DNA from 2 places in the Carnobacterium antarcticum genome. Region 1 is predicted to be linked to the other one. Evidence: riboswitches for the same ligand, from Rfam matches in the RefSeq annotation. Region 1 holds a riboswitch; the other holds the start of a gene.

What was found. A riboswitch is a leader RNA that binds a small molecule or an ion and turns the genes downstream of it on or off. The one in region 1 is predicted to bind FMN.
Region 2: another riboswitch for FMN. It lies ahead of NY10_RS01755 (ECF transporter S component); the one in region 1 lies ahead of ribD (bifunctional diaminohydroxyphosphoribosylaminopyrimidine deaminase/5-amino-6-(5-phosphoribosylamino)uracil reductase RibD).

The regions. Positions count from the first base shown of each region.
Region 1 covers NZ_CP010796.1:2,332,503-2,336,930, reverse strand. The annotation lists gene NY10_RS11025 (bifunctional 3,4-dihydroxy-2-butanone-4-phosphate synthase/GTP cyclohydrolase II) at 1-681, opposite strand, end outside; gene NY10_RS11020 (riboflavin synthase) at 700-1,356, opposite strand; gene ribD (bifunctional diaminohydroxyphosphoribosylaminopyrimidine deaminase/5-amino-6-(5-phosphoribosylamino)uracil reductase RibD) at 1,385-2,458, opposite strand; FMN riboswitch at 2,601-2,715, opposite strand; FMN riboswitch at 2,866-2,980, opposite strand; gene NY10_RS11010 (hypothetical protein) at 3,116-3,424, shown strand; gene NY10_RS11005 (hypothetical protein) at 3,510-3,791, opposite strand; gene NY10_RS11000 (uracil-DNA glycosylase) at 3,938-4,428, opposite strand, start outside.
Region 2 covers NZ_CP010796.1:333,644-338,071, forward strand. The annotation lists gene NY10_RS01745 (response regulator transcription factor) at 1-393, shown strand, start outside; gene NY10_RS01750 (sensor histidine kinase) at 402-2,216, shown strand; FMN riboswitch at 2,297-2,420, shown strand; gene NY10_RS01755 (ECF transporter S component) at 2,557-3,141, shown strand; gene NY10_RS01760 (YpbB family protein) at 3,344-4,408, shown strand; gene NY10_RS01765 (RecQ family ATP-dependent DNA helicase) at 4,401-4,428, shown strand, end outside.

The DNA.
Region 1 (4,428 bases):
AGCGTGTTCATATGCGTAAATGTCGAACTCTCCATATTTGGTAGGCAATTGCGCTTTGGATTGGCGAAAAATAACCGCTTCTTTGGCTTTCCGGTAGTCAATCAAATCTGCAATTGTCCCGATCTTCAATCCATGCTCTTTGGCCAACGATAGCAAATCATCTCTTCTTGCCATCGTTCCGTCTTCTTTCATGATTTCACAGCACAATCCCACTGGCTGCAAGCCTGCCAATCGCATCAAGTCAACCGTAGCTTCAGTATGTCCATTTCGAGTTAACACGCCTCCTTCCACCGCTTCTAACGGGAACATATGCCCTGGTCTTCTAAAATCTTCCGGTTTCGCATCATCCGAAACTAATTGCATAGCTGTCAATGACCGTTCTCCCGCTGAAATCCCCGTTGTAGTCGCTACGTGGTCCACTGAAACGGTAAACGCTGTTTCGTGATTGTCTGTATTGTCCAAACTCATTTGCGGCAAGGCTAACTTCTTCGTATATGTTTTAGTCATTGGCATACAAATCAAGCCTTTAGCATAGGCAGCCATAAAATTCACATTTTCTGCCGTCGCAAATTCAGCAGCGCAGATAACATCCCCTTCATTTTCTCGATCTTCATCATCCACCAATAAGATATTTTTTCCAGCCTTTAAATCAGCCAATAATTCTTCAATTGTATTAAACATGGTTTGCTCCTATCTGTTCTAAAAGAACCCGTTTTCCTGCAAATAATCTTGCGTTATTCGACTGCTCTCTTGAGGTTGTTTTTTCGAATTCAGTCCTAATAATTTCTCGACATACTTTCCAATCATGTCGCATTCCAGGTTTACAGTATCCCCCGGTTGCTTACACAGCAACACCGTTTCCTCTCCTGTATGTGGGATAATAGAAACTTGAAAAGATTGATCATCCACCGCCGCGACAGTCAAACTTACACCATCAATAGCAATGGAGCCTTTTTCAATAATGTACCGTAATATCCCAGGATCAGTTTCAATTGTGAGCCAAACAGCATTATCGTCGCGTTTAAATTCGCTGATCTGTCCAGTTCCATCGATGTGGCCGCTAACGATATGTCCGCCAAGCCGAGTTTCCAAACTCAGTGCCCGTTCTAGATTGACGAAACTTCCGGGAATCAATGTTCCGATATTCGTCCTTTTTAATGATTCAGACATAACATCTGCTTCAAAAGAATCGTTTTCTATCTTCGTCACAGTCAAACAAATACCGTTTGTTGCGATACTGTCCCCAATACGCGTTCCTTGCACTACTTTTTGCCCTTTTATTCTGAGAACTGAAGAACTTTTTCCGCTTTGGATCGACTTAACGGTTCCCACTTCTTCAATAATTCCAGTAAACATGAGACTTCCTCCAATCGATTGCTTCTCTTTATTTATCCAGATAGCCTTCTACAACTAGATCCTCTCCAACCATCCCAGCTGTCATCCGATTCAGTTGAAAAGCCTCTTTCAAATCTGCAACGCCTGCCCCTTCAACAGCTGTTTTAGCATGCTTTCCTCCGATGATTTTTGGCGCAATATAAACCTGCATTTTATCCACAATGCCTTCTTCCAAGGCTGAAAAATTCAATGCCGCACCGCCTTCCAGCAAAACACTGTCGATTCCCATGGCACCTAGTGTTTTCATTAATTCCCGCAAATCAACTCTCCCAGACTTCTCTTTAGTCACAATGACTTCAACGCCCATTTGCTTTAACGTTTTTACTCTTTCGCTATCGGCTCTTTCAGTAGCCGCTACGATTGTTTTAGCTGTATCCTGCTGAGTCAATACCGTTGACGCCAGCGGAATTCTGAGCTGACTATCCACCACAATTCTAATGGGATTTTTGCTATTTGGCCCTCTGGCAGTTAGCTTCGGATCGTCTCTGATAACCGTTTCGACCCCGACCATGATCCCAGACAATTCATGACGCAAATTATGTACCTGCTGCCTGGAAGCTTCTCCAGAGATCCATTGAGATTCACCCGTCACTGTCGCTATTTTTCCGTCTAGTGACATCGCCGTTTTCATCACAACAAAAGGTTCTTTAGTGATAATGTATTTCATAAACACTTCATTCAATAGTTGGCATTCTTTTTCCAAGACACCTACGTCCACTTCAACTCCAGCATTACGAATCCTTTCAATCCCTTTTCCAGCCACTAATGGATTCGGATCGAACGTCCCAACCACGACTCGTTGAATCTTTTTCTCTATCAACAAGTCTGAGCAAGGAGGCGTTCTTCCCAAATGCGAACAAGGCTCTAGCGTGACATACAACGTTGCTCCTGCCACATCTTCTTTTGCTGATGCAACCGCATTTACTTCCGCATGAGGCTGCCCGTATGTTTCATGATATCCCTGACCAATCACTCTTCCATCTTTAACAACCACAGCACCCACTAAAGGATTCGGCGACGTCCATCCTTTGCCTTTCTTGGCTAAATTCAATGCAAGCTGCATATATTCTTCATCCAATCCTCTCACCCCTTCCCAAATAAAAAGCCCTAAGAATTTCTTCTCAGGGCTTTCGTCATTTTTGTTTATAAAGACACCACAAATAAATCCGCATACTATGTACACGGTTGCTTTTGTTCTTTAAAACTGATGTCTTCTTTTATCCAGACTATAACTGTCGGCTTCGGAATCTAACCGAATCTGCCTCGCGGCTCGTGGGCTTTACCACCGGTAGGGACTTTCGCCCTGCCCTGAAGACTATTTAATTTTTCAAACACTATACAAAAAAGCCCAAGATTTACATCCAGGGCTTGGCTTATCGTTAAATAAGACGGTTTAATAGCTGCATCATAAACTCACGATTTCCATCCATCTCAAATAAGACTTCAATCATCTTCATTGTTCAGCAATTAGTTTGTCTTCGCTTTATCCAGACTATACTGTCGGCTTCGGAATCTAACCGAATCTGCCTTGCGGCTCGTGGGCTTTACCACCGGTAGGGACTTGCACCCTGCCCTGAAGACTTATTTACTTTTGTACTGTAAGAGTATAGTGAAACAAAACTAATGTCAATAGTGATTTAATTTTTTGAAGCAGTTGGTTAGCTGTATTAATTAAGTATGGTAGAATCAATTCAGATTAAAAAATGAAGGAGATTTGAGTATGAGCTCAGTAATAGAAATTGCACTTATTTTACTCCCTATGATAATAGTAGGGGTAATCGGGATATTTGTAGTTACAAAACTTAAACAAAAGCACGATCATGGTACCTTGGGTAAGAAAAAAACCAAAGGCGCTCAAGATTTACTAAATAGTTTGATACCACTAGGCATGCTTCTTGGTTGTATTATTGGTATGATTTCAAGCTCATTTTTTCCCATTTCTTTATTATCTACACTTAGTTTAGGAGCTGGAATCGGCTTATTAGGCGGATATTTTGCTTATGAAATTTACAGCAAGAAAGAAGAGTAGTAACAAAAAAGCTCGTCAAATGAGCCTTTTTTGTTACTTTTCTTTTCTAAAACTGAACTTCTTAAAAATAAACAGTGAGCTTTATTTATCCTTGTTCGTAAACAAAAGAATTAAACACCAATTCAATTTCTTTATCTAATGTGAAAGATACTCGTTCTGCGAAATGCGGCAAGGACTGCACATGAATACTGTTCTCCAATACATCAAATACAACAGGCGAGACATCTCCAAAGTTTTTTGACTTAAGAATGATTGCAACTTTACCATCGTTATTTTGAAGCAAGTCAGCTTTGTCAGACAAATTAATTGTCCAGCCATGTGGTAAAAGATACTGCGTTGTCGGTCTATCTTTTTGTTCATTCGTCATATAAATCACTCCTCTAAAAAAATAGTTGCTCTTATTATATCGATTATAAATACTGATTCCTAGAACAACTAAATTATTCCTACAACACGATAGAAGACACTCTTCCTATTCAAGATTATTCAACTGTTGTATTCGTTAGTTCATTCTTATTTGATTCGCTTTATTCCTTGAACAAATGCATTTTTTCCGCCTTGAGCAGGATGTCTTACTTTCAGACACTCTATTCCCAGCTGATGAAGGCTTTCTTCCGCTTTATTGCCTACCGCAACAACCTTTTCAATCTGAAACATTTCAATCATTTGAATAAGAAACATTTCTCCCATCAAAAGTTCTTTCTTTGTTGGCATCCGATTGCTTTTGCCGTTGTCTTTTTTATGAGGGTGAAAAGGAAAAGCATTCCATCCTAATGAGACAATATCCTGTTCTAAAAGTGTATTCCATATAATGGTAGCCGTTGCTTCTTTTAACAGCTTGTCTTTTTCCGAAGGCAGTTTATAACCGTTTTCCTTGCCAAATAGTTCTAACCCCTTCACGTTATTCATCAGCAAATGTTCACTGGTAAAAGGAACTCCGGTAAGTCGGCTACCTCTATACCCTGGTGCTTCTCCAACAAGTATCAGTTTAGGTTTGATTTTAT
Region 2 (4,428 bases), 610 kb from region 1:
GAAGTTGTCTTACGAGTGTCGGCAGTTTTGAAAAGAACCCATACTAAAAAAGAAGAAGAAAAAGAAAATCCCGATTTGATCGTGATGCCTAATATTGAAATCGATAATCAGTCACACCGTGTTTTAGCGGATGGAAAACCGGTTAATTTAACGCCAAAAGAATATGACTTATTATTGTATTTGATCCAATCGCCAAATCAAATTTTCGGTAGAGAACAACTCTTACGCGAAGTATGGAAATATGAATTTTTTGGAGATCTGAGAACAGTAGATACCCATATTAAACGATTACGGGAAAAATTGACCAAGCAATCTGAGGCGGCTGCAAAAATGATTGTGACTGTTTGGGGATTAGGGTACAAATTTAATTCCTATCCTGAAGAAAAGAAGTAGGTTAAGTGATGATTAAATTAAACAACATCACCTTTCGTGTATGGGCAGTCACTATGCTTATCGTAGGGTTTTGCTTTATTACGACCAATCAGATATACGGCAGCATCTATCAAAAAAATGTTGAAAACAATTATCTATCCGATTATAGAGCCTCAATAAAAACGACAGAAACATATTTAGAAGAAGATCCTCAGTTTTTAATCGATCACTTGGATAAGTTGAAAGCGCACGATACCCATGTGTTTATGTCGATTTATTTAGATGGTCAACCTGTCAGTACCTCTTACAATGTGTCTGAACAATTGACGCCTTCTTCTAAAGAGATTTTACTCGCTGATGAAAAAGTAAAAAAAGCGATGAAAGCTGGAAAAGATACTGAGATCATAAGCGAACATGAAAATAAAAAAAACGCAGAGTCTGTATTTATTTTCCGCATGAAAACTTTCGAGTTCAATGGACAAAAGGGAACATTGTATTCGTTTGGAGATTTGTCTTTTTTAAACGCAACACAACAAAAAATGAATATCTGGTCTCTGATTAATTTTGCTCTTTATGGATTGTTAGCAATTGGTCTTTTTTATTATTTGCAAAATCGTTTAGGGAAGCCTTTGAACGAATTAAGAGACATTGCTTTTGAATATGCAAAAAATGATTTTTCACAACAAGCTCCAATACATTATAAAGATGAAATCTCACAACTTGCTTTAGCCATGAATAAAATGCGGAAATCATTGGAAACCACTGGAACGGCAACTCGACAAGAAAAAGAATTGTTAGAAAACATTGTTACTTCGATCTCAACCGGTATTTTATACTACAATCAAGATAAAACTTTGCTGATGTCTAATCCGATTGGCGAAGAGTTTTTGCATAATTGGTATAAGTTGGAAGGGATAGAAGAAACGGCTGTGCCGGAAGTGATAGCAGATCAAATAGATGAAGTGATTGAAAAATCTGAAAAAGTTTATTACGATGCTACCTTTAATGACATTTATTTCGAAATCACATTAGTTCCTTTATTTGATGAAGGGTTAGAAAACGTCCGGGGAGTTCTAGTATCGTTGCAAGATTTAACAAAAGAACGGCGTTTGGATAAAATGCGCGTCGATTTTATCAATAACGTTTCTCATGAATTACGAACACCTTTAGTAATGATACAAGGTTACAGTGAGGCCATTTTAGACGATATAGCTGAAACAGAAGCAGAAAAACATGAGATGGCGAGTATCATCGGCGAAGAATCGAAACGGATGAATCGAATGGTCAACGAAATGCTGGATTTATCTAGAATGGAAGCAGGTCATATTGATTTGATTCGTGAAGATGTCATTTTAGAACCGTTTTTCAGAAAGTTGATGGCGCGTTTTAATCGTATAGCTGGAAGCAGTCATGTAAGGTTAACCCTTAAAATCGATCCAGGAGTGCAAACATACGAGATGGATGAAGACAAGATGAACCAAGTATTTGTCAATTTGATCAACAATGCTATACGGCATACTGCTATGGCGGAACGAGAAAATAGAGAAGTCAAATTATGGGTTCATTTAGATAAAGTTTTTGATGAAGTTGTTATGGAAGTGATAGACAACGGCATTGGCATAATGGAAGAAGATATTCCCTATATTTTTGATCGCTTTTATAAGGCGGATAAATCTAGAACGGTTTATAAAACCAATCAGACGGGTACTGGGATTGGATTATCAATCGTAAAAAATATTATTGAAGAACATGGCGGCACTATTGAGGTTAAAAGTGTTCCAAATGAAGAGACAGTTTTCGCCATGCGTTTTCCTTATATTGATCCTAACGAAACAAACGTATAAAAAGTAAGTAAAACTCTTGCAAAATACTCTTAAGTTTAGTATACTTTAGGAGTACAGATGATGTACTAAAAAAATAATAGATTCGTCTTCAGGGGCAGGGTGTAATTCCCGACCGGTGGTATAGTCCACGAGCTAGGTAGCATTATCTGGTTGAACTGGTTTAATTCCAGTACCGACAGTAAAGTCTGGATAAAGAAGATGGGGCTTATTTGAATGTACTAATGTTCTTATGCTCTGTTTGATTTTTCTGAAGAAAAATTAGACGGGCATATTTTTTTGACTAGTATTCTTCGGTAAGCTCAAAATGCTCAAGCTGATGAATCCTTTTAGGAGGATTTTTATGCAAAATAGTAACACAAAAAGACTAGTAGGAGTTTCGATGCTTGCAGCGGTCGCCTTCGTCCTAATGTTTTTCGCTTTTCCCATTATCCCTGGAGTTTCTTTTTTGAAAATAGATTTCAGTGATATTCCTGTATTGTTAGGTATGTTTTTATATGGTCCTGTAGGGGGAATAATGGTAGCTGTGATCCGGACGGTTCTTCATTATATTCAAACTGGCGGAGATGCAGGGTATCCTATTGGTGATGCGGCTAGCTTGATTGCCTCGTTAGCTTATTGTTTGCCGATTTATTATATTATGCGCAATAAAGTAGAAAACACGCAAACCATCGTTTTTGCTAATGTGATTGGAACCCTCTCTTTAACGACGATCCTATCGTTCTTGAATGCTTATGTGCTGATCCCGCTTTATTTTGCCGTTTTAAACTTCAGCGTTGGTCCGATACAACAATACGTTTTTTACGGTGTAGTACCCTTCAACCTGGCGAAAGGAATAATCGTCAGCAGTGTTTTCGTTATTCTTTTCGCTAAAATGAAACCCTGGATCGTTCGCAATAAGCTCTCTAATTTCAGTTATGGAAAATAGAAATTAAATTGTATATTAAATAAAGAAATGGGACTCGTGATCGTAACGAGCCCATTTTTGTTTAATGCAATAAAAAATAAAGTAATTTATGTATTTCCCATTATATTTTCTAAATATTTGGTATATTAGAATAAGAAGAAGCATTAAAAATAAGCAGTAACAATAATCAAATGAAACAAAGAAAGAGGAGGAGACTACTTTGGTGAAATTGACTTATTTTGAAAACTTTTGTTTGTCGTTGTTTTCAAATGATGTTTCGAAAAAATCCTCTACCATTTACCATATACTTACAGGAAAAAGAACAGCTTCGATATTGTATAATGCTCAACAATACCGTTTAACAGCTTATTTTTCTTTGTTTCCAAAAATAAAACGACAACAATTTGAACGCCTAATAAACAAAATGGAACGTTTAGAATTGATTACAGCAGATTCCGAAGGAGAAGGGTATCAATTAACAGAAATTGGAGCTAAAGGCTATCAACAGTACTTTATGAAGCATACTTATCCAGTTCATTTAAATCAATTGAAAAATGGAGCTGTTAACGCCTATTTTTGGCGTAAATGTTTATTTGTTACCCAAGTTTTATCAGAGGTTCGCCATGGCAATAAACGCTATTTGCCATTGGAAAAAGAATGGAAAAATCAAATCTGGTTAAAAAATTGGTTAAATCAACATCATCAAGATAAGCAAACTTTAGCCCAGCAATTTGGCAAAGAATGGTTATTTTTATTAAATGAGCTGACAGAAACTAATGCTGAGATCATCGTTGCTTATCTAACCGGCCATGGAAAGATTGGAAAAACACGAAGACAATTAGCTGAACATTATGGTATCGAACCTCTTGAAGCTGAAATAATATTGACAGATTGTTTAGCTGAATTGATCGAATGGATTGAACGACAGCCACAAATGGTTCCTTTATTTTTTTCAATTTATTCTGAAACGGCAAGAGACTATAGCGGCATTACCCAAAGTGCAGCTATAACGCAAAAGTATTTATTGAACGGCCATTCTATTGAGGAAATTGCTGATTTGCGCCGGTTGAAATTCAGTACGATTTCAGAACATGTAATCGAAATAAGCATTGTTGATCCATCGTTTGATTTGTCGCTTATTTTGCCGATAGAAATAAGAGAAGAACTTAATCAGATGTTAAGCGAAAAACCGAATCTCACCTATCAAGAACTGACGGAAAAAAGACCAGATATTCTCTTTCTTTGGTATCGTTTAGCACAGATTGAAAGGAGGCATCGTATTGACTAATCAAGAAAAAATCAAAGAAT